Regions from separate parts of the Coprobacillus cateniformis genome, predicted to be linked through region 2. Evidence: a T-box and tRNA genes for the amino acid it is inferred to sense, from the RefSeq annotation. Region 2 holds a T-box; the other holds one or more tRNA genes.
What was found. The T-box of region 2 lies ahead of ileS (isoleucine--tRNA ligase). A T-box ahead of a tRNA ligase gene usually reads a tRNA of that ligase, here a tRNA-Ile.
Positions count from the first base shown of each region.

Region 1: it encodes a tRNA-Ile, which carries the amino acid that the T-box ahead of ileS (isoleucine--tRNA ligase) is inferred to sense. The anticodon was not compared.

Region 1 covers NZ_WSNW01000001.1:836,693-844,161, reverse strand. The annotation lists gene GQF29_RS04260 (N-acetylmuramoyl-L-alanine amidase family protein) at 34-702, shown strand; gene GQF29_RS04255 (extracellular solute-binding protein) at 767-2,185, shown strand; gene GQF29_RS04250 (GGDEF and EAL domain-containing protein) at 2,190-5,168, shown strand; tRNA gene GQF29_RS04245 (tRNA-Ile) at 5,303-5,379, shown strand; tRNA gene GQF29_RS04240 (tRNA-Ile) at 5,399-5,475, shown strand; tRNA gene GQF29_RS04235 (tRNA-Ala) at 5,497-5,572, shown strand; gene GQF29_RS04230 (hypothetical protein) at 5,858-6,334, shown strand; gene GQF29_RS04225 (hypothetical protein) at 6,659-7,045, shown strand; gene GQF29_RS18350 (hypothetical protein) at 7,105-7,260, shown strand; gene GQF29_RS04220 (hypothetical protein) at 7,266-7,469, shown strand, end outside.
Region 2 covers NZ_WSNW01000001.1:3,569,591-3,577,059, forward strand. The annotation lists gene GQF29_RS17730 (hypothetical protein) at 25-231, shown strand; gene GQF29_RS17735 (D-alanyl-D-alanine carboxypeptidase family protein) at 463-1,683, opposite strand; gene GQF29_RS17740 (DMT family transporter) at 1,667-2,563, opposite strand; gene ileS (isoleucine--tRNA ligase) at 2,612-5,344, opposite strand; T-box leader at 5,380-5,584, opposite strand; gene GQF29_RS17750 (DivIVA domain-containing protein) at 5,581-6,009, opposite strand; gene GQF29_RS17755 (YlmH family RNA-binding protein) at 6,020-6,772, opposite strand; gene GQF29_RS17760 (cell division protein SepF) at 6,811-7,254, opposite strand; gene GQF29_RS17765 (YlmC/YmxH family sporulation protein) at 7,371-7,469, opposite strand, start outside.

The DNA.
Region 1 (7,469 bases), 2.7 Mb from region 2:
GTAATCAAAACATATGATAATATGGGTGATGATATGAAAAAAGTAATACCGTTTATTATGTTGTTTGCATTGTGTTCGTTGATGTACAAACCAGTTGTCAGTGTTTCATCATCACAAAGTCTAGCTAAAAAAGTTATTGTGTTAGATCCTGGACATGGTGGATTAGATAATGGCGCAAGTGTTGGAAAAGTCAATGAAGATGAATTAAATTTGAAGATTTGTTATGCTTTAAAAAGTGAATTGGAGTCTAGAGGGGCAACTGTTTATCTGACACGTACTGATGATCAGGATATGACAAGACGTAATTATAACTATTCAAAACAAGATGATATGTATTTAAGAGTTTTGAAGATAGATGAATATAAACCTGATCTTTTTTTAAGTATTCATTTAAATTCATCATCTTCAGGGGCTTGGGGGTCACAAGTTTTTTATTATAGAAAAAGCCAAGAGGGAGAGCGTTTGGCAAAATGTATACATGATAGTATGAAACCTGTTACAGGAACAAAGAAGCCTACTTCTTCTTGTGGGTTTTATGTTTTGCGTGCTACACAATCCACAGGCGTTTTGGTCGAGTGTGGGTTCCTTTCTAATGCAAATGAACGTGGACAATTAAAAAGCGCTAAATATCATAAGAAATTAGCAGTGGCTATAAGTGATGGAATTGAGAATTATCAGAAGTCCTTGTCCTCTGGGGGATAGGAAAATATTGTAAACTCCTTTGAATAATGGTATGATTAAGTTATGAATGAAGGGGAGTTTTATTATGAAAAGAAGTTTAAAAATGATATGTTGCTTAGCACTTCTTTTGTGTATGGGGTGTACATCAAAAACTTATTTGGACCCAGATAAGCCAATAACAGTTAAATTATGGAACTATTATACTGGCAAGCAAATGGAATCATTTAATGGTTTGGTTGAATCATTTAATGCAACAGTAGGGAAAGAAAAGGGTATTATTGTTGAAGTTACAGGTTTTGGTAATGTCAATGAACTTGGTCAAAGTGTACGAGATGCAGCAAATAAAAAAGTGGGAGCTCAAGAAGTTCCAGATATTTTTGCAGCATATGCTGATACTGCATATCAAGTTGATGCTTTAGGAATTGTTGAGGATTTAAGTTTACATTTTACAGAACAAGAACTTTCTCAATATATTCCTGGTTATATTGAAGAAGGACAGTTTAATGGGGGATTAAAAATTTTTCCAACTGCGAAATCAACAGAAATTATGATGTTGAATATGACTGATTTTAATCAATTTGCGAATGCCACTGGAGTTCAAATAGAAGATTTATCAACAATTGAAGGATTGGTTGAGGTCTCAAAGAAGTATTATGAGTATACTGATGGATTGACATCAACACCAAATGATGGAAAAGCATTTTTTGGTAGAGATGCGTTTGCCAATTATATTGTTATAGGATTGAAGCAATTAGGTCATGATATTATTCAAGTCAAAGATGGTAAAGCAACATTAGACTTTGATAAAACAGCTGTTAGAAAATTATGGGATTATTATTATACACCATATATTCATGGATATTTTGCTGCTGAAGGTCGATTTAGAAGTGATGATGTGAAACTTGGAAACATTATCAGTTTTGTTGGATCTTCTTCTGGTGCAACATTTTTTCCAAATCAAGTTATTGTCAATGATGAAGAAAGCTATCCAATAGAAGTCAAGGTTATGGAAGTTCCGTTGTTTAAAGATGGGAAAAGATATGCAGTTCAACAAGGGGCAGGTATGGTTGTTACAAATGGTGATGCTGCCCATATTGAAGGCTCTGTAGAATTTTTAAAGTGGTTTACACAGCAGGAACAAAACATTCAATTTTCAATAGATTCAGGGTATCTTCCAGTAACAAAAAAAGCAAATCAAATTGATACTATTGAAAAAACAACAGATATTCATTCTGATTTAATGAAAGAAGTTATAGAGGTTTCAGTGAATACTGTTAATAATATGGAACTTTACACAACAAAAGCCTTTGAAAATGGAACTGAACTTCGTTCCCAATTAGAAAAATGTTTACAAGATAAAGCAAAATCAGATCGTCAAAAAGTTGAACATGCTTTGGAATCAGGTAAGAGTCAGGATGAAGTTTTTGCAGCATACGATAATAATGAAAATTTTGAAAAATGGTATAAAGAGGTATATGAGGGATTAAAGGATATCGTAGGATAGACTGATGAGAGAAAAGAAAAGTTCGAAAATAAAGAAGAACTCATTATTTAGACGTATTTTTATACCAATGTGTTTACTGGTTTCTTTAATTGCATGTTTTATTGTAGGAATAGCGAGTTATTATGATATTCTTGGTGAATTAGATGATAATAGTCGAAATCTTTTTGATCAACAGGTTTCAAATCGTTCTCATGATTTACAAACTTCAATGGTTTCAAAATGGTCTAATTTAGATGTGGAAATAGATAGAATTAATGCTATTACTGAAAATTTAGTAAAAACAAATCAAATATCATTAGAGAAACTCTCTCATTCATCTGATGATAGTCAATTGCTATTAAAGAAAGTATCAGGTGAAGTGATTACACTTTTGAGGAATCATGGAACAACAGGTGCGTATATTCTTTTAAGTGATGGTCAATTCACAGCAAGTGATACACAGCATTATCCTGGTTTTTATGTTATGGATAATGATCCAGAAGGTTCATATGAATCAGGAAATTCTGATTTGTTATTGGCGCGTTGTCCAGTGCAATTGATTGATAATTTAAATATACCAACTGATACATCTTGGCAACCATCTTTTGAATTTCGTCAAGAAGATATGAATAAATATAAAGAATTATTTCAAAACTTTCATTTGGTTTTAGAAAATCCAGATTTTGATATAAAAGATGTTGGATGCTGGCTACAGCCTTATAAACTCTATAATAGTGAGAATTATCGAATTTCTTATGTCTTACCACTTATTTATAATCAAAAAATATATGGTATGATAGGAATTGATATTTCATTTGCTTATTTACAAAAAACATTAGCTTATGATGAATTATCAAATAGTGGTAATGGTGGCTATATGCTTGCATTACAAACAAAAGAGAATACATATCAATCAATGTTTTTAAATGGACCTTATTATTCACGTGAAATTGATCAATTTTCGATACTTAATGTGTCAGGTGAAAATGAAGTTTATATCAATAATTCAATCTATTGCTCTCCTCATATATTAAAACTTTATAATAGTAATACACCATATGAAAGTCAAAAATGGGTATTGATGGGGATTATTGATAAGAGCGAACTATATGGTTTTACAGAACATCTTATGAGTGTGTTTTATGTTGTTATAGCATTTATCATTCTCATAGGAGCAGCTTTATCATTTGTTCTTGCAAGATTTATTGCGGAGCCAGTTATAGATTTGGCTCGTCGCATTTCTTATTCTTCAAAGGCAGTATCACATGTTAATATAGAAAAAACAAATATTATTGAGATTGATCAGCTTATTCAAGCAATTGAAAAGATGAGTAATGATGTATTAGATTCTGCAACACGTTTTACAAATATTATTCGTTTGGCTAATACAAATCTAGCTGGATTTGAAGTGGATTTTGATAAGGATGAATTATTTCTAACTGATGGGTTCTTTGATATTTTTATGATGAATCATGTTGATACAAAGACGATGACTCCAAAAGAATTTAAAAAACTATTTCAAGTGTTTGATAATTGTGCATCACCAACTCAAAATGCAAATGAATATATCTATCATATTCAATCCCAAAATGAAAATATATATTTACGATTACGTTATACACAAAATCAACATAAATATGTTGGATTGGTTGAAGAAATTAGCGATATGATTAAAGAACGACAAGTTATTGAACATGAAAGAGATCATGATGTTTTAACAGGACTCATCAATCGTCGTGCATTTCAACGAAAAATGAAAAGATTATTCAGTATAGATGTTCAAAAACTAAAAATTGCGGCATTAGTTATGATGGATTTAGATAATTTGAAATCTATTAATGATAAATATGGCCATGATTGTGGAGATGCGTATATTAAAGGAGCAGCAAATATATTTAAAAAGTTTTCACCTGAAAGTACAATTGTTTCACGAACATCTGGTGATGAATTCTATCTATTTTATTATGGTTATGATACAAAAGAAGATATAAATGAGCAGTTAAAAATTCTTAAACAAGGTATTGCTCAAAGTATATTGACTTTATCTAATCATAAAGAAGTGAAGGTTTACCTTTCAGGTGGTATTGCATGGTATCCAAGCGATAGTACTCAATTTGAAGAACTCCAACGTTATTCTGATTATGCTATGTATTCTGTTAAACATTCTGGTAAGGGTGAAATAGCAATGTTTAATGTTACAGATTATGAGAATAATTCATATATTATGAAGAAAAGATTAGACTATTATCAATTGATTGATGGTCGAATGATAAAATATGCATTTCAACCTATTATTGAGATGCATACAGGAAATGTCTTTGGTTATGAAGCTTTAATGCGTTCAACACATCCAACACTGAGGGATACTCAAGAGATTATCTCACTTGCAAAACTTGAACTTCAGTTAAATAAAATAGAGACTTTAACATGGCAAGAAGCACTGCGTGCTTATGCAGAATATTATCGCAATGGTGATGTTTCTTCAACACAGAAGATTTTTATTAATTCTATATCTAATCAAATTCTACCATTATTTGAAATAGAAAATTTGGAAAAGAAATATTCAGATATACTAGGTCAAGTTGTATTAGAAGTTACAGAAGATGAGGAACATAATAAAAATTGTTTTGAAGCTAAAAAAGAAATCTTAACACACTGGAATGCTGAGACAGCTTTGGATGATTATGGAAGTGGTTATAATAGTAATCGTAATCTTTTAATCGTCAATCCTGATTATGTTAAAATTGATATGGATTTAATTAGAGACATTGATAAAGATATTGACAAACAGAAAATTGTAGAAAATATTGTCGCTTATTGTCATGAAAGAAATAAGAAAGTCATTGCTGAGGGTGTTGAGACATATCAAGAGCTAACTGTAGCCTTCTATTTGAATATAGATTATGTTCAAGGCTTCTATTTTGCAAAGGCGGAATTTGTACCACCAGTTCCAGATGAAAATGCAGTGAAAGCATTATTAGAATTAAATGATATGAAGAGGTAAGTGATCACTTATCTCTTTTCTTAAGTAAATAGAAAGAATATGTAAATTTGAAGAGTCGATTTTAATTGAAAAAAATACAAAAAAGTATTGACGAAAAATAGGTGCTATGCTAATATATTAGGGCAGTCATTAATGGGCCTGTAGCTCAGTTGGTTAGAGCGCACCCCTGATAAGGGTGAGGTCGATGGTTCAAATCCATTCAGGCCCACCATTAATTTCTGTTATTATATGGGCCTGTAGCTCAGTTGGTTAGAGCGCACCCCTGATAAGGGTGAGGTCGATGGTTCAAATCCATTCAGGCCCACCATATATAAATTATATAGGAATTGGGGCTTTAGCTCAGCTGGGAGAGCGCCTGCCTTGCACGCAGGAGGTCAGCGGTTCGATCCCGCTAAGCTCCACCAATAAGACACATACTCATGTGAATTATGTTTTAGATAACATAGTTTGCATGAGTTTTTTGTTTATAAAAATGAATGTAATTATAAATCTTTATTTCTACAGATATTAAATCAAGTGTATTGCTGTAGAAAGGAGATAACAAATAGATTAGCAATATAAATATCAAAACATTTAAGTCTCGTTACAAATCAAAAAAATAATAAAAATTTGAAAAGTTAAGAAAATAGAAACTAGTAAATAGAAACTAGTAAAAAGAAAATAGAAAAGGTTAAATAGGTGAAGAAAATATGTTGAAAATTGTAAATACTATCGAAAGAGAATTAGCTTTAACTGACTTTGTTGTCAATAAATTAAGTGAGCGTTTACTTATTATGGAGTTTAATGGATATGCTCCATCTGAAAAGAGTGCAAAAGTTGATGGTAGAAATACCAAGTATAACGTGTTTGCTGTGAAGTGCACAAATCACTTCAATAATAAACAAATTACTGTTAACGTTACAGCTACAGGTCCTAATAAAGGTTTGTTAGATGTCTTAACTCATAAAATGAATAACAACCCTCTAGGAAAAGTATTTGTTGATTTTGAAGATGTTGTCGTAGGACATTACGTGAGTGGTGGTAATGGATTTGCTCAATTAGTGCAAAGCTATAAAGCAGAGACCGTTAAAGAAGTAGATATCAAAGAGGTTGAAAAAATCGTTCAATCCATGAAACAAGTTGCTGATCCAGTCGCTCAAATGCAACAGGAGCAACAAAAGAAATAATAAAATAAATTTTGAAACAGAACCTTGACAAGTGAATAAAAGCAGTTCCAATCTGCGTTATCAAAGGTTCGCGACTTATAAAAAAATAGTTATTGTTTTATAATTTTTAGCGATAGAAATGTTATGTGATTTATTTAATAAATGACATAGCTAAAAAAATTATATGGTTTGATACCATCTATAATTAATCAGGACGATAACCGATAATCAAAAAAAGAAAAAGTAAATATATTGATATTGTTAAACGATATTAATTTTAAATAGTTATTTATAAAGAACAGTATTAAAAAATAATATTGTTCTTTTCATATGGAGGCAAAAGTTATGATAGTAGCAGAGTTATTAAAAGAATGTAATACAGTATTAGATGTTGTTGAAGAATATGTATTAGGGTATTTAAGATGTACTCTTGGATATTTGCCTGATATTGATGAAATGATTTCAGATGAATTATATGTTGAGGTTTTTAATTCAATTCTTGCAGATGAACGACCAGAAGATTATATATCGTTAAGCAAAACATGTGTTACAATGGATATGTCGGATGTGTTAGTATTGAAAGAAATTGCTTGGAATGCAATTAATTTAGTTGAAGCAAGAACAAGAGATGTAGGTGAACCATTCTTCAAGTATGCAAATAGTCATTATGAAGAACTGGTTAAACTTGAAGAACTGTTAAGCAATAAAATTCAAGCAAATCTATTGGATTAAAAAAAAGATATATAAATCTTTAAAAAATATGATATACTTATTGTAAAGAGGTGAAATATATGGAGACTGTAGATGAAACGTTAGAAGTAGAAGAATTAATCAAAAACTGTGATGATCCATATGTGAAAGAACAGTATCAAAAAGTTTTAGATATTAAAGCTGGAAAGAGAAAAACATATTCTCTTGAAGAGGCTTTAAAGTTCATGGAACAATAAGATAAGTGTATAAAATTGAATTTGATGAAAGTGTATTAATATTTTTTAGAGAAAATAATATAAATTTAAATGGAATATCAAAAAGAATAACAAAAATGATATGTGATTTTCCAAGAAGTAAACCAACATTTTACAATAATGATTTATTAAGAATTGCATATATAGATAAATTCAAATTACTGTATTATGTTGTTGAAAATGAGAAAACG
Region 2 (7,469 bases):
TAGTATATAAAATGGGGTGAAATCATGAATGAATTGAAGTCAACAAAATATATGAAAATCTTTTCAGCACTTGGATATGCAATTGGTTTTGGATTAATTATTTGGTATTCTATCTTTCAAAATAACGCAGTCTTTCCAATTGTTGGTGTTATAGTGATTTTTATTGGAAGATTCATCGGTTATGGATTAGATAGAATTGTTGAATTGAAAGAAGACAAAAAAAAGAACTGATCATTATCAAACAATCAGTTCTTTTTTTAATACAAAATCTACTGCATTATTCTCAATAAAACCGATAACTTTCGTTTTATATAGAATGCTACCCTACGTATTTCATTGTTCTAATTACTACTTATTTTAAAACAATTCCTTTTGCATCAAAGAAACATTATTCATGTCATCCATGAGTTACCTTAACAAAAGATCATTGCAAAGCAAAACATATCTCTGTGAATTTGGACTCTAGACCTTCTTTTTCTTTCTTTGATAGATTTTTAAGCCAATAATAAATATGCACAATCCAGGAAATCCAATTATGATTCCATAATGTAAAACAATAGCAGCTGTTGAACTTTGAATTGTTTCAGGCATTGTTTCAATATATTTATATATAGGTTCTCCTTGATAATTGACGCTAATAATTGCCAATCCGTCGCCTTTATATATAGGCGCCTCTTTCCATTTTTGAATATTAACTTGTATATCCAAGTCTGATTTGTTTATTGTCTTCTCAACCAAAAGTGATATATCTTGTTGAGCTTTCATTTGATATGAACCTTGAAATGATTTCAATACCCAAAAGGTATCAATCTCTTCGTCTTTTTTATAAAGCACGACATTATGGAAAGATTGATCCATATATTGAGAAACAGTTGCAGCATCACGGATATGATTTCTCTTTCTCCTATCTTCTGCTTTTGCAGTGACAAGAATTAACCGATGCTGATCAATTGTCATTGTTGATGCATAAGTCAATCCTGCTTCATCAGTAAATCCACTCTTGCCACCATTTATTAAGCTTACATCCATATCTTTATTATCTTTTGCATTTTGTAAAGATGAAATCCACTGATGATTACCTTTTGAACTTTTATAAGAACGTGCCTCAAAAACTTTTACGAACTCCTTATTTTGTAAAGCATGATTCAATATTAGAGCCATTTCATGAGCAGTCGTATAATGTTTTTCATCATGCAATCCTGTCACATTCATAAAATGGGTTTGCTGCAATCCTAATTCTATGACTTTTTCATTCATGGCAGTGACCATATGATCAACATCTCCAAATATCAAACGTGCTAGAGCCTGACAAGCATCAGCACCAGATGGCAGTAAAGCGCCATATAATAAATCCTCATATGTCACCTTTTCTCCTGGAAATAGCCCAGCAACAGTTGCCCCTTCTTCAACAACCCCTTTAAAATCAGCTTGCTTTATTGTTACAACTTCCTGAAGATCAGTAATATAGTCTAAAGCCAAACTCACAGTTAAAATCTTTGTCATGCTTGCTGGATATATCTTTTCATTACTTTTCTTTTCCATATAAACAAGCGAAGTATCACGGTCATATAAATAAGCATATTGAGAATATAATTCAATGTTTATATTTGTATATGCATGGATTGGTTGTATAGAGAGGAAAATCAGCAAACAAGCAATGAGTGAACTAACGATCTTCTTCATCCAACATTCCACCTTTCTTTAAAAAAGACAACTTTGTTTCAGAGATAATAATAGCTATAAAAATTAAAATAAATCCAAGAATGACTTTTAACGTTAAAATCTCACCATAAAAAATAACTGAAAATGCAACTCCAAAAACTGACTCTAAAGATAAAATTAAAGAAGCATTACATTCACTTGTATATTTTTGCCCAATAGTTTGACATACCATTGTCACTGCAGTGGCAAAGAATGCTAGATAAAACAATTGCAAGAAAATAGATGATTGAATGTGGCCAACTAACGTGATATCTTCACTCAATACTGTAACCACCAAAGCTACACAGGCTCCACCAATAAACTGAAAGGTTGTAAATGCACCACCATCTACACCTGTTGAAAACTTTTTTATCATTAAAATGTGGATTGCATATAAAAAGCCACCACACAATGTTAATAAATCACCAATATTGATAGATAAATCACCATTAAGAGAAACACAACCAATCCCTAGAATACAAATAAATGCTGCAATAAAATTATAAATATCAGGTCTTTTATGATGAATTATCCAAACAAGAAAAGGGACAATCGCACAATAAACAGCAGTTAAAAAAGCATTCTTACCTGGTGTTGTAAAAGATAAACCCCATGTCTGTACATAATATGCAGCAAATAAACAACAACCTGTTAACATACCACCCAATATATTCTCTTTTGATAAATTCTTAATCTTGGAAAAAAAGAGAATTGCTAAGAAAATAGCAGCGAGTACAAAACGTATCAGTAACAATACAGCTGGTGTCAAAAAATCAACTGCACTTTTCATTACAATAAATGAACTTCCCCAAATCAACGCTGCTATAAACAGAAACACTGATCCTTTTAATTTTTGACTCATTTTTTAATCCTTTCTAAAAAGAAATGGTACAAAGTACCATTTTCTTTTTTATCCATTCATTACATCATGGCATCGGTGACAAAGTTCACCTTCCATTTCATCTTCATCATAATAGTTCCAACATCTAGGACATTGAATACCATTGAATTTTTCTGCTTTCATATATGCAGTATCAAATTCTACCAAATCAGTTAAATCATCTGTTAACTCCACTTTAGCAACAATAAATAACTGTTTTAAATCATTAACCAATTGAGCCATATCCTCATATTCATCTTTAAAACAAATTGTTAATTTTGCTTCCATATTAGATTTAATCACTTTTTCATTTCTTAAGTCTTCTAATGCTTTCATAACATCTTTTCTAACCATTAAGAAACGATCATAATATGCTTTAATACTTTCAGCATTATCAATATTCAATAATTCTGGTTTTGGTTCTAAGAATACAGACTCTGCTTTGTTTTCATCACAATGGAAATGATCATGTAATTCTTCTGCAGTAAAGACTAATACTGGAGATAATAATTTCATCATTGTTTTTGCATAATGATACAAGACAGTCTGAACTTGTCTTCTTCTCAATCCGTCTGCTTTTTCAATATAGAGAATATCTTTTGTGAAATCCATATAGAATGCACTTAATGTATTCGTAAAACAATTTAAAATCAATTGATTAGCTTCACTAAAATCATATTGATTTAAAGCTTCTTTATATCCTTTGACAAGTTGATTTAATTCTACTAACATATACTGATCTACACCTTCAAGTTTTGAAGTTTCTACAACATCACAAGATTTAAAATCAGATAAATTTCCAAGAACAAATCTCATTGTATTTCTCATCTTACGATAATTTTCAGCAACTTGTTTCATAATCTCATCTGAAATACGGACATCAGACTGATAAGCAATTGAAGTTGCCCATAATCTTAAAATATCTGCTCCATATTGATTGACCATTTTAATTGGATCAACAGTATTCCCCAATGATTTAGACATCTTATTTCCTTTACCATCTAAAACAAATCCATGAGAAAGGACAGTTTTATATGGAGCACAGCCATGTGCCGCTGTTCCAATAATCAAAGAGGAATTAAACCAACCACGATATTGGTCACTACCTTCAAAATATAAATCAACTGGATATGGATATCCTCTTTCTTTCATAACTCCTGTATGTGATGAACCAGAATCAAACCAGACATCCATAATATCTTTTTCTTTTCTAAAAATACCATTTGGTGAATGCTCATTTGTATAACCTTCTGGCAATAAGAAATTTTCATCTTTTTCAAACCAAACATTAGACCCATATTCTCTAAATAAATGCGAAATATGTTCAAAAACCTCTTTTTCCATAATTGGGGTTCCATCTTCACAATAGATAATTGGGATTGGTACTCCCCAACTTCTTTGTCTAGAAATACACCAGTCACCACGATCTCTAATCATATTATAGATACGGACATGCCCCCATTCATTTAACCAATTGACCTTATCAATTTCACTCAATAATTTTTCTCTAATCTTGTCAATTGAGCAGAACCATTGATCAGTTGCTCTAAAGATAATTGGTTTTTTAGTACGCCAATCATGAGGATAACTATGAGTAATAAATTCAAGCTTTAATAAAACACCCAATTCATCCAGTTTCATTGTCACAGTTTTGTTAGCATCATCAACATACTGACCAGCTAGCCATTCACCACAATCTTCCATCATTTTTCCATGAGCATCAACATTACAATAAATATCTAATCCATATTTTTGTCCAACAACGAAGTCATCCATCCCAAATCCAGGGGCTGTATGAACACAGCCAGTTCCTGCCTCAGCAGTCACATGGTCACCTAGAATAACTAATGATTCACGATCATATAAAGGATGCTGACATGTTATCATTTCCAATTCAGAACCCTTGAATCTTTGTAGAATTTCTTTTTGTTCTAAACCAAATTTTTCCCATAAAGAATCAACAAGTTCTTCAAGTACTAATAATTTGCCCTTTTCACTTTGAACAAGTGCATAAGTATAATCAGCATTTAAACAGATTGCTAAGTTTGCTGGAATTGTCCAAGGTGTTGTTGTCCAAATCACAAAACTTGTCTCATTATCCAAAATACCTTTGCCATCCTTAACTGCAAACTTAACAAAAATTGTAGGACTTTTCACATCATGATATTCAACCTCTGCCTCAGCTAATGCAGATTCACTTGATGGTGACCAGTATACTGGTTTTAAACCTTTATAAATCAAACCTTCCATTGCCATTTTCGCAAAAACATCAATTTGATTTGCTTCAAATTCAGGCATTAATGTTAGGTATGGATGTTTATAATCTGCAAATGTTCCTACTCTTATACACTGCTCCATTTGTTTATGAACCTGTTCCAATGCATATTCACGACATTTTTCTCTAAACTCAGCAGTCGTCATCGCTTTACGATTCACGCCTAACTTTTGAATAGCATTTTCAATTGGTAAGCCATGTGTATCCCATCCTGGAATAAATGGAGTATAAAATCCTTCCATGTTTTTATAACGACAGATAACATCTTTAATAACTTTGTTCATCATATGTCCAATATGCATATTTCCATTTGCATATGGTGGACCATCATGAAATACAAAAGCATCTTTTCCTTCATTTTGTTTAACAACTTTTTCATACATTGATGAATCTTGCCATCTTTGTACATATGCAGGTTCTTTTTTAGGAAGATTCCCTCGCATTTCAAATTCAGTTTTTGGCATTAATAGTGTGTCTTTATAGTTCATATTTTTTCCTTCCTTTCTAAATAAAAAAACGCCCAATAAAGGACGTTTAAACGCGGTACCACCTTTTTTTCATATCACATAGATATGCTCTCAATGTCTTAACGCGACCAACGGCTAATCCCTACTTATTTTCAGGACGCTACTCAGGAGTGATTCATTATAAATTTAACTTCCTTGCTTTCACCAGCCACAAGTTCTCTCTAAGTTTCCTTTATAAACAGTCTCCATCTTCGTAGTTAATTTTCTTTTTCTTCTCTTATTAAACTAAAAATTTCAGATTTGTCAATAGTTTCTAACATATCTTCACTCATTTTTACAACATTTGCTCTAAAATCAATAGCTTCTTGCTTGAAATTATCCATATCTTTAGATAAACCTCTGACATACTCCATTGATTCTTTTAATATCATATTGGCATTTCTTTTGGCCTTTTCAATCAATTCACTTGCTTCTTTTAATGCCAATCTCGCAATCTCTTCATTCGTTTTTTCATGAACATTTAATTCTTTTGTAAGTAAGGTATTTTGTTCATTCAACTGATCTATATCACTTTGTAAAGATTGGATTGTTTCTGTCTGTTCTTGAATTTGTTGTTTTAACTCATTGATATAATCATCAACTTCAAGCCTATTATAACCTCGAAATTGTCTATCAAATTGTTCCACATCTTTCACCTCACTTATAAAAATACCCTGTCACAACATGATTTCCCTGCTTCGTTTGTCGATTTTCATCTACAAGTTTCACACGCCCATGACGCTTAAAGGATATTATATCATCATTATGACACAAAAAGCTGACTTCTTCAACATCTTTATGATTGACTTTGACATTTCCTGCACGAATTGACTCACTTGCTAATTGTCGAGGAACTTTGTACAATGTAGAAACCACTTTATCAAGTCTAAAACTTGATAAAAAGAAAGTTTTTGTCATATATTGGTGTTGAATTTCAATTGTTTCATTGATTACTTTTAAATGAATTTTAGATTTTTTTATTTGTTTCAAATGCATTTGTATAAATGAATACGTCTGTTGTGTACAAGCAAAGAATAATCTATCTGCATCATAAATATCTCCTATACACTCACGCTTAATACCTAAATTCATCAAAGCACCCAAAACATCTCTATGCTGCAATTTACCAAACTGCTGATGATAAAGAACTTCAACGACTACAATTTCAAAATCTTCTGATAAAACTTCATAAAAATCTGGACAAATAATAAGTCTTTGATTCTCAGCATTTTTAAAGCCACCCTGACAATGAATTTGTAAATCTTGAGTTCCTATTACTTTATATACAATATTCTGTTCATGTGGATTTAAAAAAGCTGTTAATATCATTCTTTGATGATTGAGAGCTTGATAGCGACAATCTAAAATCTTCTTAACAAAGGCTTCATCACCTTTAAAATGTTCTAACATAAGCAAAAAGAAAGTATTAGCAAGAGCTAATACTTATATTATTCTTCACTTTCATTTGAATCCATTGTGATATTTCCACTGACTCCAATATTTTTAGGTGTACACAGAAAAATCTTAGGACCAATTTGTTGAATATCTCCCTCAATCGCAAAGATAACTCCACTCAAGAAATCAATCACACGTTTAGATTGTTCTTTTTGTAAACGATGCAAATTGACTACAGCTGCCCTTTTTTGTTTTAAATAAATCGCTATTTCTTGTGTTTCACTATAAGCTCTAGGCTCAAACAAAACCAAATGACTATCTTTATTTGCACTTAAAGCTCTTACAGCATCACTTGTTTTTGTAGATTTTGCTTTTTCAAACATACTTGTTGTTTTCGCAGGTTCTTCTTCCGTATCTATTTCTACCTCTTCATAAATATCATCGTCTTCATCTTCTTCTTCAAAAAACCATTTTTTTACTTTTTGTCCGTATCCCATGAGGTAACCTCCTTATATTTCTTTCTTTATTATAACATAACATGTGTATGAAAAAAAGAGAAAATTGTTTCCAATATTTCTCTTTTTACCAAATCGGTTTCTTTATAGCTATTTATTTAACACTCGATATTCACCAATATAACATCCTCTCCTATTGTTATAATATTTTCAATAGGAATAATAAACGTTGGTGGCCCTTTAAAAACACACAACAA